Regions from separate parts of the Variovorax sp. YR634 genome, predicted to be linked through region 3. Evidence: predicted binding sites of a transcription regulator. Region 3 holds the regulator's gene; each other region holds the start of a gene.
What was found. The regulator sigma-54, encoded in region 3, starts transcription at its own class of promoters, with help from an activator protein. The targets are predictions, from matches to a motif close to TGGCANGNAANCTGCTTT.
Positions count from the first base shown of each region.

Region 1 (3,832 bases), 300 kb from region 3:
CACCGTGATCACGCCCACCGCCATCGAGGCCGCCATCACCAGGTAAGCCGTCTTCCACGCCCCGTTCTGGTAGGCCGCCGCGCCCGTGACCACGGCCGCCGGTGCCACCTCGGCCCAGGCCGCGACCCACAGGACGCCCGCGCCGGCCCAGATCATCGCGAGCCGGTAGCCGGTCTGGTAGGCGGCCGCCAGCGCGGCCTGCTTGCGCGTTTCGGCCGATTCGATGCGGAAGGCGTCGAGGGCGATGTCCTGCGTGGCCGAGCCGAAGGCCACCAGCAGCGCGCACCAGATCAGCGGCGTGAGGCCCAGCCGGGGGTCGTTCAACGCCATGCCGATCAGCCCGGCGATCACCACGCACTGCGCCAGCAGCAGCCAGCCGCGTCGGCGTCCCAGCAGCGTGGTCAGCGGCGGCAGGGGTAGCCGGTCGACCAGCGGCGCCCAGACCCATTTGAAGCCGTAGGCCAGGCCGACCCAGCTCAGGTAGCCGATGGTGGTGCGGTCGATGCCCGCTTCGCGCAGGCGAAAGCTCAGGGTGCCGAGCACCAGCAGCAGCGGCAGCCCGGCCGAGAAACCCAGCGCCAGCATGCGCAGGGTGGCGGGTTCCAGGTAGACCTTCAGCGCGTCGCGCCAGGGCGGTGAGGGGGCGGTGGGGTTTTCTGCGGGCGAGGCGGACATGAACCCCGGATTGTCCATGAGTGGCGGGGGACATCGGCCAGGGCCTTTGTCTTCATTTGTTCCTATGATCCGCCTCCTATGTGCACACGCTGCGATCGCCCTGTTTCCGCCATTTCTGCCGCTTCCACGTGGAATCCCCGGCGGGCCTTTCTTCTGGCCGCCGCCGGCGCGGCCCTGAGCGCACCGGCGCTGGCGCAGGTCGATGTCGGCAACGCCTCGGTGGCGCGCAACCTCGTGCCGGCCGACAGGATCGAGGCTGCCGGCGTGCAGCAATACGGCCAACTGCTCGAACAGGCGCGCTCCAAGAATGCGCTCGCGGGCGACAGCAACCCGCAACTGCAGCGCCTGCGCGCGATCGCCAAGCGCCTCATTCCCTTCGCCACGCCGTGGAACTCGCGCGCCCGCGACTGGAAGTGGGAGGTCAACCTGATCGGCAGCAAGCAGATCAACGCCTTCTGCATGCCCGGCGGCAAGATCGCCTTCTTCACCGGCATCCTCGAACAGCTCAAGCTCACCGACGACGAGGTCGCGATGGTCATGGGCCACGAAATGGCCCACGCGCTGCGCGAGCATGCGCGCGCCCGCATGGCCAAGAGCGCGGGCACGGGCGCGGCGCTCTCCATCGGTGCGCAACTGCTCGGCTGGGGCCAGGTGGGCGACCTGGCGGCGCGCGCCGGCACGCAGCTCCTCACGCTCAAGTTCAGCCGCAGCGACGAGACCGAGGCCGATCTCGTGGGGCTCGAACTCGCGGCTCGCGCGGGCTATGACCCGAAGGCTTCGGTGTCGCTGTGGAAGAAGATGGCCGCGGCGTCGAAGAACCAGGGCAGCCTGAACTTTCTCTCGACGCACCCGAGTGGGCCGGATCGCATCACGAAGCTTGAAGCGAACCTGCCGAAGGTCGAGCAGCTCTACCGCGACGCGAAGAAGAGCTGACCTGCATGACGCTCTTTCCCCTTGGGGAGAGGGCGGCGGTCTCTAGATAAGAGCCGCGCCTCATCGTCTGCACCTGTCCTCTCCCCGAGGGGAGAGGGAGCCAATCCCGACACGTTTCAGATCCGCGCCACACCGCGTTTCCGCTGGCACGCCGCTTGCATCTCAACTTGTACACATGTTTGGATGCCTAATGATGGTGCATGAAGAAAACGGAGAAAGCGGATCGCCCGCCGCCGCCTGGATCGCGAAATTCGCGGCCCCCGTGGCGGACGCAGCGGCTGGCAAGGCCCTGGGCTTTGCCCTGCCGCTCGCCGGGCTGAGCTTCGCGGTCAAGGACAACATCGACGTCGCCGGCGTGCCCACCACGGCCGCCTGCCCGGCCTTCGACCGCCTCCCCACGGTCCACGCAGCCGTGGTGCAGCGCCTGCTCGAAGCCGGTGCATCCCTGGCTGGCAAGACCAACCTCGACCAGTTCGCCTGCGGCCTGAACGGCACGCGCTCGCCATACGGCGAGGTACCCAACGCCTTCGATGCGCGCTATGTCTCGGGCGGCTCCAGTTCGGGCTCGGCCTATGTGGTGGCGGCCGGCGAGGTCGACTTCGCGCTGGGCACCGACACCGCCGGCTCGGGCCGCGTGCCGGCCGGGCTCAACAACATCGTCGGACTCAAGCCTTCGCGCGGCCTGCTGAGCACCTTCGGCGTGGTGCCCGCCGCGCAGAGCGCCGACTGCGTCTCGATCTTCGCGCGCACCGTCGCCACCGCGGTCGACGTGCTGCTCGCCGCAGTCGGCCACGACGCGCGCGACCCGTACTCGCGCGACCTGGCCCTGAGCCGCAAGCCGCTGCCCGCGCACTTTCGCTTCGGCGTACCCGACAAGCTGAGCTTCTTCGGCGACGCCGCCGCCGAACGGGCGTTCAACGACGCGACCGCGCGGCTGCTGGCCATGGGTGGCTCGCCAGTCACCATTTCCTACGCCCCGCTCGCCGAGGCCGCCGCGCTGCTCTATGAAAGCGCGCTGGTCGCCGAACGCTACGCCGCGGTGCGCGAGTTCTTCGACGCACACGGCGACGACGTGATCGAGCCCGTGCGCGGCATCCTTGCGAGTGGCCGCAACTACAGCGCCGCCGACGTGTTCGAAGCCCAGACGCGGCTGCGCGCCATCGCTCAACAGGTCGAGCCGATGTGGCGTGACATCGACGTGCTGCTCGTGCCCACCGCGCCCACGCACTACACCCGCGAGCAGATGCGCGCCGACCCGGTGGTGCTGAACCGCAACCTCGGCGCGTACACCAACTTCGTCAACCTGCTCGACTACGCCGCGCTCTCCGTGCCCAGTAGCCTGCGCGCGGACGGCCTGCCCTTCGGCATCACGCTGATCGGCCCCTGCGGCAGCGACCTCGCGCTGGCCGACCTGGGCCAGCGCTACCACCACGCCACCGGGCTCGCGCAAGGCGCGACCGGCGTGCCGTTGCCCGAGCCGCGTGCCATTCCTGGCCTCGCCGCGCCGGACGCCGGCACGCTGCCCATCGCCGTGGTCGGCGCGCATCTCTCGGGCATGCCGCTCAACAGCCAGCTCACCGAGCGTGGGGCGACGCTGCTGCGCGCCACCACCACTTCGTCCTCCTACCGCCTGCATGCGCTGCCGGGCACCGTGCCGCCCAAGCCCGGCCTGCAGCGTGTGGTCGAAGGCAATGAAGGCGCTGCCATCGCGCTCGAAGTGTGGGCTGTGCCACTGGCGCAGGTCGGGAGCTTTCTCTCCCTCATTCCGCCGCCCCTGGGCCTCGGCAGCGTCGAGCTGGCTGACGGCAGCTGGGTGAAAGGCTTCATCTGCGAGGGCCACGCGCTGGCCGGTGCGCAGGACGTGACCCTCCATGGCGGTTGGCGCGCATACGTCGCGAGCCGCGCCACCCCGAGTTCCAACTGACCAGGAGTTCCGATGAGCACCCAAGACAAACCTCCCGCATCGCGTCGCCGAAAGCTGCTGCAGGCCGGCGCCGCGGGCCTGGCCGTGCTGGCCGCGCCCGCCATCGTGCGTGCGCAGGGAGCCGCCAAGCTGCGCATCGGCTTCTGGCCCGTGGCCGCCGGCCTGCCGTTCTTCGCGGCGGTCGACAAGGGCTACTTCAAGGAAGCCGGCCTCGACGTCGAACCGCTCAAGTTCGCCGGCGCGCAGCAGGTAATGGAAGGCATGCTCGCCGGCCGCTGCGACGGCAGCGCCAACGGCACC
Region 1 covers NZ_FNOL01000004.1:54,069-57,900, forward strand. Annotated here, with positions in the region: gene BLV60_RS09255 (AmpG family muropeptide MFS transporter) at 1-693, opposite strand, end outside; gene BLV60_RS09260 (M48 family metallopeptidase) at 754-1,608, shown strand; gene atzF (allophanate hydrolase) at 1,799-3,532, shown strand; gene BLV60_RS09270 (ABC transporter substrate-binding protein) at 3,545-3,832, shown strand, end outside.
Region 1: the regulator sigma-54 is predicted to act here: its motif matches at 1,753-1,770, upstream of atzF (allophanate hydrolase).

Region 2 (3,832 bases), on a different contig from region 3:
GCCATCGAGCCACTCGGGCGACCAGATGCGGTTGAGGTTGTGCACGAGCTGGCGGCTGTCGAAGGGCAGAGCTTCGTTGAAGGACTCGTACGCTGCCACGTTGGCAAAGCTCACGGTGAGCGTGCCGACCTTCGGGCGCACGTCGTTGTCGAGCAGGTGCGTGGCCGCCGTCATGCCGCAGATCTCGTTGCCGTGCGTCAGCGCGTTGATCAGCACGTGCGGGCCGGGCTTGCCGGACTCGAAGCGGTGCACGTAGTCGACGCCGGTGTTGCCCTTGCGGTAGGCGGAGAGGTCGCGGGGGAGGACTTCGAGGGCGGGGGGAGATTGGGTCATGGGCGTCAGAAAATGGAACGAAGCGGTCCGGCAAGTTTGCTACAGGGCGCGCGTTCGTGCTGAGCGGCCCTGCGCGAAGCAAACACAGACCCGCCCTGCCGCACTGGTGACTACCAGTTGACCTCGCGCTCCGGCGTGGCCGAGATGTGGTGAATCGACAGATCGGCGCCGTCGTATTCCTCCTCCTGCGACAACCGCAGCCCCAGCGAGGCCTTCAGCGCGCCGTACACCGCCGCGCCCGCCAGCCCCGCCCATGCCACGCCGATGACGGTGCCGATGAGCTGCGCCCACACGTTCACACCGCCGATGCCGCCCAGCGCCTGCGTGCCGAAGATGCCCGCTGCGATACCGCCCCAGGTGCCGCACAGGCCGTGCAGCGGCCACACACCGAGCACGTCGTCGATCTTCCATTTGTTCTGCGTGAGCGTGAACATCTTGACGAAGATGGCGCCCGCCACGCCGCCCACCACCAGCGCGCCCAGCGGGTGCATCAGGTCGGAGCCGGCGCACACGGCCACGAGCCCCGCGAGCGGGCCGTTGTAGACGAAGCCCGGGTCGTTCTTGCCCATTGCCAGCGCCACCAGCGTGCCGCCGACCATTGCCATCAGCGAGTTGACGGCCACCAGGCCCGAAATCTTGTCGATGCTCTGCGCGCTCATCACGTTGAAGCCGAACCAGCCTACGCACAGCACCCACGCGCCCAGCGCCAGGAACGGAATGTTCGACGGCGGATGCGCGCTCAGCGAGCCGTCGCCCCGGTAGCGATTGCGCCGCGCGCCCAGCAGCAGCACCGCCGGCAGCGCCAGCCAGCCGCCCACCGCGTGCACTACCACCGAGCCCGCAAAGTCATGAAACTCATGGCCGGTGAGCGAGGCAATCCAGCCCTGGATGCCGAAGTGCTTGTTCCAGGCGATGCCCTCGTACAGCGGGTAGACGAAGCCGACGATCACCGCCGTGGCGATCAGCTGCGGCCAGAACTTGGCACGCTCGGCAATGCCGCCCGAAATGATGGCCGGGATGGCCGCCGCGAAGGTGAGCAAAAAGAAGAACTTCACCAGCTCGTAGCCGCTTCTTGCCGACAGTTCGGTGGCGCTCACGAAGAAATGCGTGCCGTAGGCCACGCCATAGCCCACCAGGAAATACACGATTGTCGAGACCGAGAAGTCGACCAGGATCTTCACCAGCGCATTGACCTGGTTCTTCTTGCGCACTGTCCCCAGTTCGAGAAAAGCAAAACCGGCGTGCATGGCCAGGACCATGATGGCGCCGAGAAGGATGAACAGCGCGTCTGCGCCCTGTTTGAGTGCGTCCATTGGAGCTTCTTGCTGATTTTTGGTTTGAATTGGTGCGCCGCACCCGAATCACCCGGAGCGGTGGGCCAATGAAGCAAAAATGGTGCCTAAAGCTCTTCAATGGTGCGTTGTGAACCAATAGCGGGCTTTACTCAGCCCACGATGCACCGGATCAGCCCGCCCCGGCGCGCAGCGCGTCCCGGTAGCGGCGGCTGCAGGGCACGGCGGTGCCGTCGTGCATGTGCAGCCGGGCGTCGCCACCGTCCAGCGGCTCGATTTCCTTGATGCGACCCAGGTTCACGGCGTGGCTGCGGTGCACGCGCACGAAGCGGGCGGGGTCGAGCTGGGTCAGGAAGTCGGTGAGCGTGGCGCGCAGCAGGTAGTCGTGGCCGTTGACGTGCAGGCCGACGTAGTTGCCCTCGGCCTGGAGCCAGTCGATGTCGGTAGCCGCGATGAGGAATTCGCGACGCAGCTTGCGCACCAGAAAGCGCTCGGGGCGCGCAGGCTGCGGGGTTTCGGGTTCGACGGGCTCCGGCTCCGCCGGTGCTTCGGGCGCATCGAGCACCCGCGCCTCGCCCTGCAGCCGCAACATGAACAGCCGGTACGCCCAGATGCCGAAGACGATGCTCGCGTACACCCGCACATCCTTCAGGTACTCGTAGCCCCACTGGCTGACCCAGCCGCCGAAGTCGTAGCGCTCGCCGGCCATGGCATAGACCAGCGCCCGCAGCCCGAACATGCACACCACGTGGATCACGCTGAAGACCACGCTGGCCACTGCATGCCAGGCCACGAAGCGCAGCACGTGGGTGCGCACCAGCGGCGACAACCGGCGCTCGACGGCAACCAGCGCCGGAACCAGCAGCAACAGCACCAGGTGGCTCGAACCCTCCCAGGTCGCGACCTCCCAGTTGGCACGCGGCACGGCGCGCGTGCGCACGTCGACGATCGCCACCATCGTGCTGAACACGGCCTGAAGCGTCATCAGAACGATCCAGAACACCACCTCCACGTAACGGCGGACTGGTTCGTAGCGCTCGTACAGGTTCTTGCGGGGGTCTCCCATGGCCGGGATTCTCCCGAAAACGGGCCTTGGGGCGGCGAATTTCGTCCAGTTTCGTCCCTCAGGGCCACCGCTCGTCACAAAGCGCGGGCGATCCGTCCCCCGGGCGTGCCACGCGGGGAACACGAGGCCGAGCATCGCGGCTTCCAGCTTCAAGGAACCTCCGATGACCACACGAACCCTCCCGCCCGACCATCGCCGCCACGACATCGACGCCCTGCGCGCGCTGGCCTTCCTGTTCGTCATCCTCTATCACGTAGGCATGTACTACGTGGCCGACTGGCCCTGGCACCTCAAGAGCCCGCACGCGGCCGAATGGCTGCAGTGGCCGATGCGCGTGCTGAACCTCTGGCGCATGGATCTCGTCTTCCTGATCTCCGGCGTATCGCTCGGCTTCCTCAGCCGGGGCCAGGGCACCTGGGGCCTGCTGCGTAGCCGGGGCCTGCGGCTGATGCTGCCGCTGGCCTTCGGCATGGCGGTGATCGTGCCCTACCAGGCCTATGCGCAGGGCGTGGCCAACGGGCTGGTCGCGCCGGGCTTCGGCGCCTTCCTGCTGCGCTACCTGTCGATGGCCGAGCCGTGGCCGAAGCGGGCCTTCGATGGCGCGGAGTTCGGCATCACCTGGAACCATCTCTGGTACCTGCCCTACCTCTTTACCTACACGGCGCTGGTCGCGCTGACGCTGCCGCTGTGGAACTCCGCCGCCGGCCAGTGGCTGCGCCGCGGCTTCAACGGCCTGCGTGGCTGGAAGCTGCTGTTGCTGCCTGTGGTGCCGCTGCTCGTCTTCACGATGCTGCTGGCCTCGCGCTTTCCGGCCACGCACAACCTGGTGCGCGACTTCCACCTGCACAGCCTCTACTTCACGATGTTTCTCTACGGCTACTGGATGGGCGTGGACACCGGCGTGTGGAAAGAGCTGGAGCGGCTGCGCCGCGTGTCTCTTGCGCTGGCAGTCGCGGTGATCGCCATCTTCATCGCGCTGCGCACCGGCGCGAAGGGCCCGGCCACCGGCCCGCTGATGGACACCCTGCGCATGCTCTACCTGTGGCTGGCCGTCGCCACCATCCTCGGCCATGGCCACCGCCACCTGAACCGACCGTGGCCCTGGCTGCGCTGGGCCAACGAATCGGTGTACCCGTGGTAC
Region 2 covers NZ_FNOL01000030.1:48,370-52,201, reverse strand. Annotated here, with positions in the region: gene BLV60_RS31055 (M14 family metallopeptidase) at 1-333, opposite strand, end outside; gene BLV60_RS31050 (ammonium transporter) at 444-1,646, opposite strand; gene BLV60_RS31045 (LytTR family DNA-binding domain-containing protein) at 1,798-2,691, opposite strand; gene BLV60_RS31040 (acyltransferase family protein) at 2,855-3,832, shown strand, end outside.
Region 2: the regulator sigma-54 is predicted to act here: its motif matches at 1,717-1,734, upstream of BLV60_RS31050 (ammonium transporter).

Region 3 (3,832 bases):
AGTGGATCGAGGGCGAGTCGGAAGTCATCGAGTACGACAGCCGCGCCGACAACGTCAAGTTCATCCGCAACGCCACCATGCGCCGCCTGCTCGGCGCCACGCCGAACGACGAGAGCCAGGGCGCGCTGATCGTCTACGACCAGAGCAACGACACCTACACGGTCAACGGTTCCACCGTGCCGCCGAACACCGCCGTCAACGCGTCCACCCCGGGCGGGCGCGTCAAGACCATCCTGACCCCCAAGGCCGCCACCGCACCGGCAGCCGGTGCCTCGGCCCCGGCCGGCGCGAAGGCGCCGCCGCCGGCGCCCACGCCCGCACCCGGCAAGGGCCTGCGCCAGAGCACCACGCTCAGTGACCAGGGAGAAACCCGCAAGTGATCGAAACCGCAGGAACGCAGGACGCCAACGGCGCACCGGGCAGCCGCCTGATCGCGCGCGGCCTGAAGAAGAGCTACGGCAGCCGCACGGTCGTGAAAGACGTCTCGCTCGACGTGCAGAAGGGCGAAGTCGTCGGGTTGCTCGGGCCGAACGGCGCGGGCAAGACCACCTCGTTCTACATGATCGTGGGGCTGGTGCGTGCCGACGCGGGCGACATCAGCATCGACGGCGAGCCCATCGCCCACATGCCGATCCATCGCCGCGCCCGCATGGGCCTGAGCTACCTGCCGCAGGAAGCCTCGATCTTCCGCAAGCTCACGGTCGAGGAAAACGTGCGCGCCGTGCTCGAGCTCCAGAGCGAGCCCGACGAGAACGGCAAGATGGCGCCGCTGTCGAAGCAGCACATGGACGAGCGCCTGGCCGAGCTGCTGGCCGACCTGCGCGTCGACCACCTGCGCGATTCGCCCGCGCTCGCGCTGTCGGGCGGCGAGCGCCGCCGCGTCGAAATTGCGCGTGCGCTGGCTACGCAGCCGCGCTTCATCCTGCTGGACGAGCCCTTCGCCGGCATCGACCCGATCGCGGTGATCGAGATCCAGCGGATCATCAGTTTCCTGAAGGAGCGCGGCATCGGCGTGCTCATCACCGACCACAACGTGCGTGAAACGCTGGGCATCTGCGATCACGCTTTCATCATCAGCGACGGGCATGTGCTGGCACAAGGCACACCCTCGGAGATCGTCGACAACGCCGAAGTACGCAGGGTGTACTTGGGCGAACACTTCCGCATGTAAGGGCGGGAGCGGTTCCCATGAAGCAAGGGCTATCCCTTCGCGTCTCGCAGCATCTGGCGTTGACGCCACAGCTGCAGCAGTCGATCAGGCTGCTTCAACTCTCCACGCTCGAACTGAGCCAGGAGGTGGAGCAGATGCTCGACGAGAACCCGTTCCTCGAGCGCACCGCGGAAGAAGCGGCGCGTGAGGAATTCGGGCTCGACACGGCCGATGCGCCGGTGCCGCGCGACGACGGCGGCGATAGCGGCGACGGCGAAAGCGACTTCGCTTCGCCCGCCGCCAGCGCGTCCACTGCTTCCACCGAAACCAGCACAACCACCACGGCCGACACCGACGGCCCCGCTGCCGAAATCACCGAGCGCGAGCCCGACTGGGAAGGCGACGGCACCGTCGACATGGCGCCCGACGACAGCGAATGGGGCAGCGATGCGCCCGCGCGCCAGAACAACCTGGGCGACGACGAACGTGCCGACGCCACCGAACTCGCGCGCAGCCAGGAGTCGCTGCAGTCCTTCCTGCACCGCCAGGCCCTGAGCCTGCGCCTGAACGAGAACGACAGCGCCGCGCTGCGCTTTCTCATCGAATCGCTCAACGACGACGGCTACCTGGAAGACTCGCTGCCCGCACTGGCCTCGGGCCTGGCCGGCGACGACAACGACCAGTTCGACGACCTCGTGCATCACTTTCAGGTGGCGCTCGGCCTGCTGCAGAGCCTGGAGCCGGCCGGCGTCGGCGCGCGCGACCTCGGCGAATGCCTGGGCATCCAGCTGCGCGCCCTGGCCCGCGAGGACGAGACCGACGAGGAAGAGCTGGTTCGCAAGATCGCCATCGCCATCTGCAAGCAGCCGATGGAGCTGCTCGCGCGCCGCGACTTCAAGCGCCTGGCCACGCTCACCCGCAGCAACGAGGAGCTGGTGCGCTCGGCGCTGCAGATCATCGCGCGGCTCGAGCCCAAGCCGGGCCGGCGCTTTGTAGACGTCGAGCGCAACATCGTCATTCCCGACGTGATCGTCACCAAGACGGGCCGCGGCACCAACGTGAAGTTCCGCGTCATGCTGAACCCCGAGGTGATGCCGCGCCTGCGCGTGCACGACATCTATGCCGGCGCGCTCAAGTCGCACAAGGGCGAAGGCAGCCAGGCGCTGTCGCAGCGGCTGCAGGAGGCGCGCTGGTTCATCAAGAACATCCAGCAGCGCTTCGACACCATCCTGCGCGTGAGCAACGCCATCGTCGAGCGGCAGAAGAGCTACTTCGTGCACGGCGAACTCGCGATGCGTCCGCTGGTGCTGCGCGAGATCGCCGACGAGCTGGGCCTGCACGAATCGACCATCTCGCGCGTGACCACCGCCAAGTACATGGCCACGCCCTTCGGCACGGTCGAGCTCAAGTACTTCTTCGGCTCGGCGCTGGGCACCGAAACCGGCGGCAATGCGTCGAGCACCGCGGTGCGCGCGCTGATCAAGCAGTTCGTCAGCTCCGAGAGCATCAAGAAGCCGCTGTCGGACAGCCAGATCTCCGAGATGCTGAAAGAGCAGGGCATCGAGTGCGCGCGCCGCACCGTGGCCAAGTACCGCGAGGCGCTGCGCATCGCGCCCGCCAACCTTCGCAAGGCCCTGTAGAAAGCCACCGATGACTCGTCGCCTGCTGTCGCTTTCGCGTTGTGGGCATTGGGTTTTCGTCATGGCGGCGGTCTTGCTGTTCGCAGGCTGCGCCACATTGCCCGACGAGGCGCCGCGCCCGCCCACCAAGGCCATGGCCGTGTCAGCCGACACCGCGCTCGGCAAGATCGCGCTGGCCTCGCAGCCCGACCCCGACCTGAGCGGCTTTCGCCTCATGCCCGGCGGCGACTTCGCCTTCGACACCCGTATCCAGCTGGCCCGTCGCGCGCAGCGCACGCTCGACGTGCAGTACTACCAGATCGAGAACGACGAAACCGGCCGCTACCTGATGCGCACCCTGCGCGACGCCGCTCAGCGCGGCGTGCGCGTGCGGCTCCTGATGGACGACCTCTACACCTCCGGCGAAGACGAGCTGCTGCTCGGCCTGGCCGCCACGCCCAACGTGGAGCTGCGCCTGTTCAACCCGTTCCCGGCCGGGCGCGGCAGCCTGCTGAAGCGCTTCAGCGCCTCGCTCTTCGACTTCAGCCGCGTGAACCGCCGCATGCACAACAAGCTGTTCATCGCCGATGGCGCGATGGCGGTGGCGGGCGGGCGCAACATCGGCAACCAGTATTTCAGGCGCACGGCGGGCGAGAACTTTCTAGACCTCGACACCTTCGTCACCGGCGCGCTGATCCCGCGGCTGGGCAGCCTGTTCGACCAGTACTGGAACAGCATCTACGTGCGGCCGATCCAGTCGGTGGTGGCCAGCGACCTGTCGCGCGAGGAGCTGCAGAAGCGCTTCGATGTCGCCACCGGCCCCGACACCACGCCACCACCGCCGCCGCCCGCGCCCAACGACCTGCTTGGCTACAGCCCGATGGCGGAAGACCTGAACACCGGCAAGCTCGGACTGATCTGGGCCACCGCAGAGGCCTACGCCGATTCGCCCGAGCGCGTGATCGGCAAGACCGCCTCATACGGCGGCGTGCCGCTGCTGGACGTCGACAGCGTGCGCTACAACGTGGTCGAGCAGATGCGCCGTGCGCGCTCCGAGGTGACC
Region 3 covers NZ_FNOL01000004.1:357,180-361,011, forward strand. Annotated here, with positions in the region: gene lptA (lipopolysaccharide transport periplasmic protein LptA) at 1-380, shown strand, start outside; gene lptB (LPS export ABC transporter ATP-binding protein) at 377-1,171, shown strand; gene rpoN (RNA polymerase factor sigma-54) at 1,189-2,790, shown strand; gene BLV60_RS10625 (phospholipase D family protein) at 2,801-3,832, shown strand, end outside.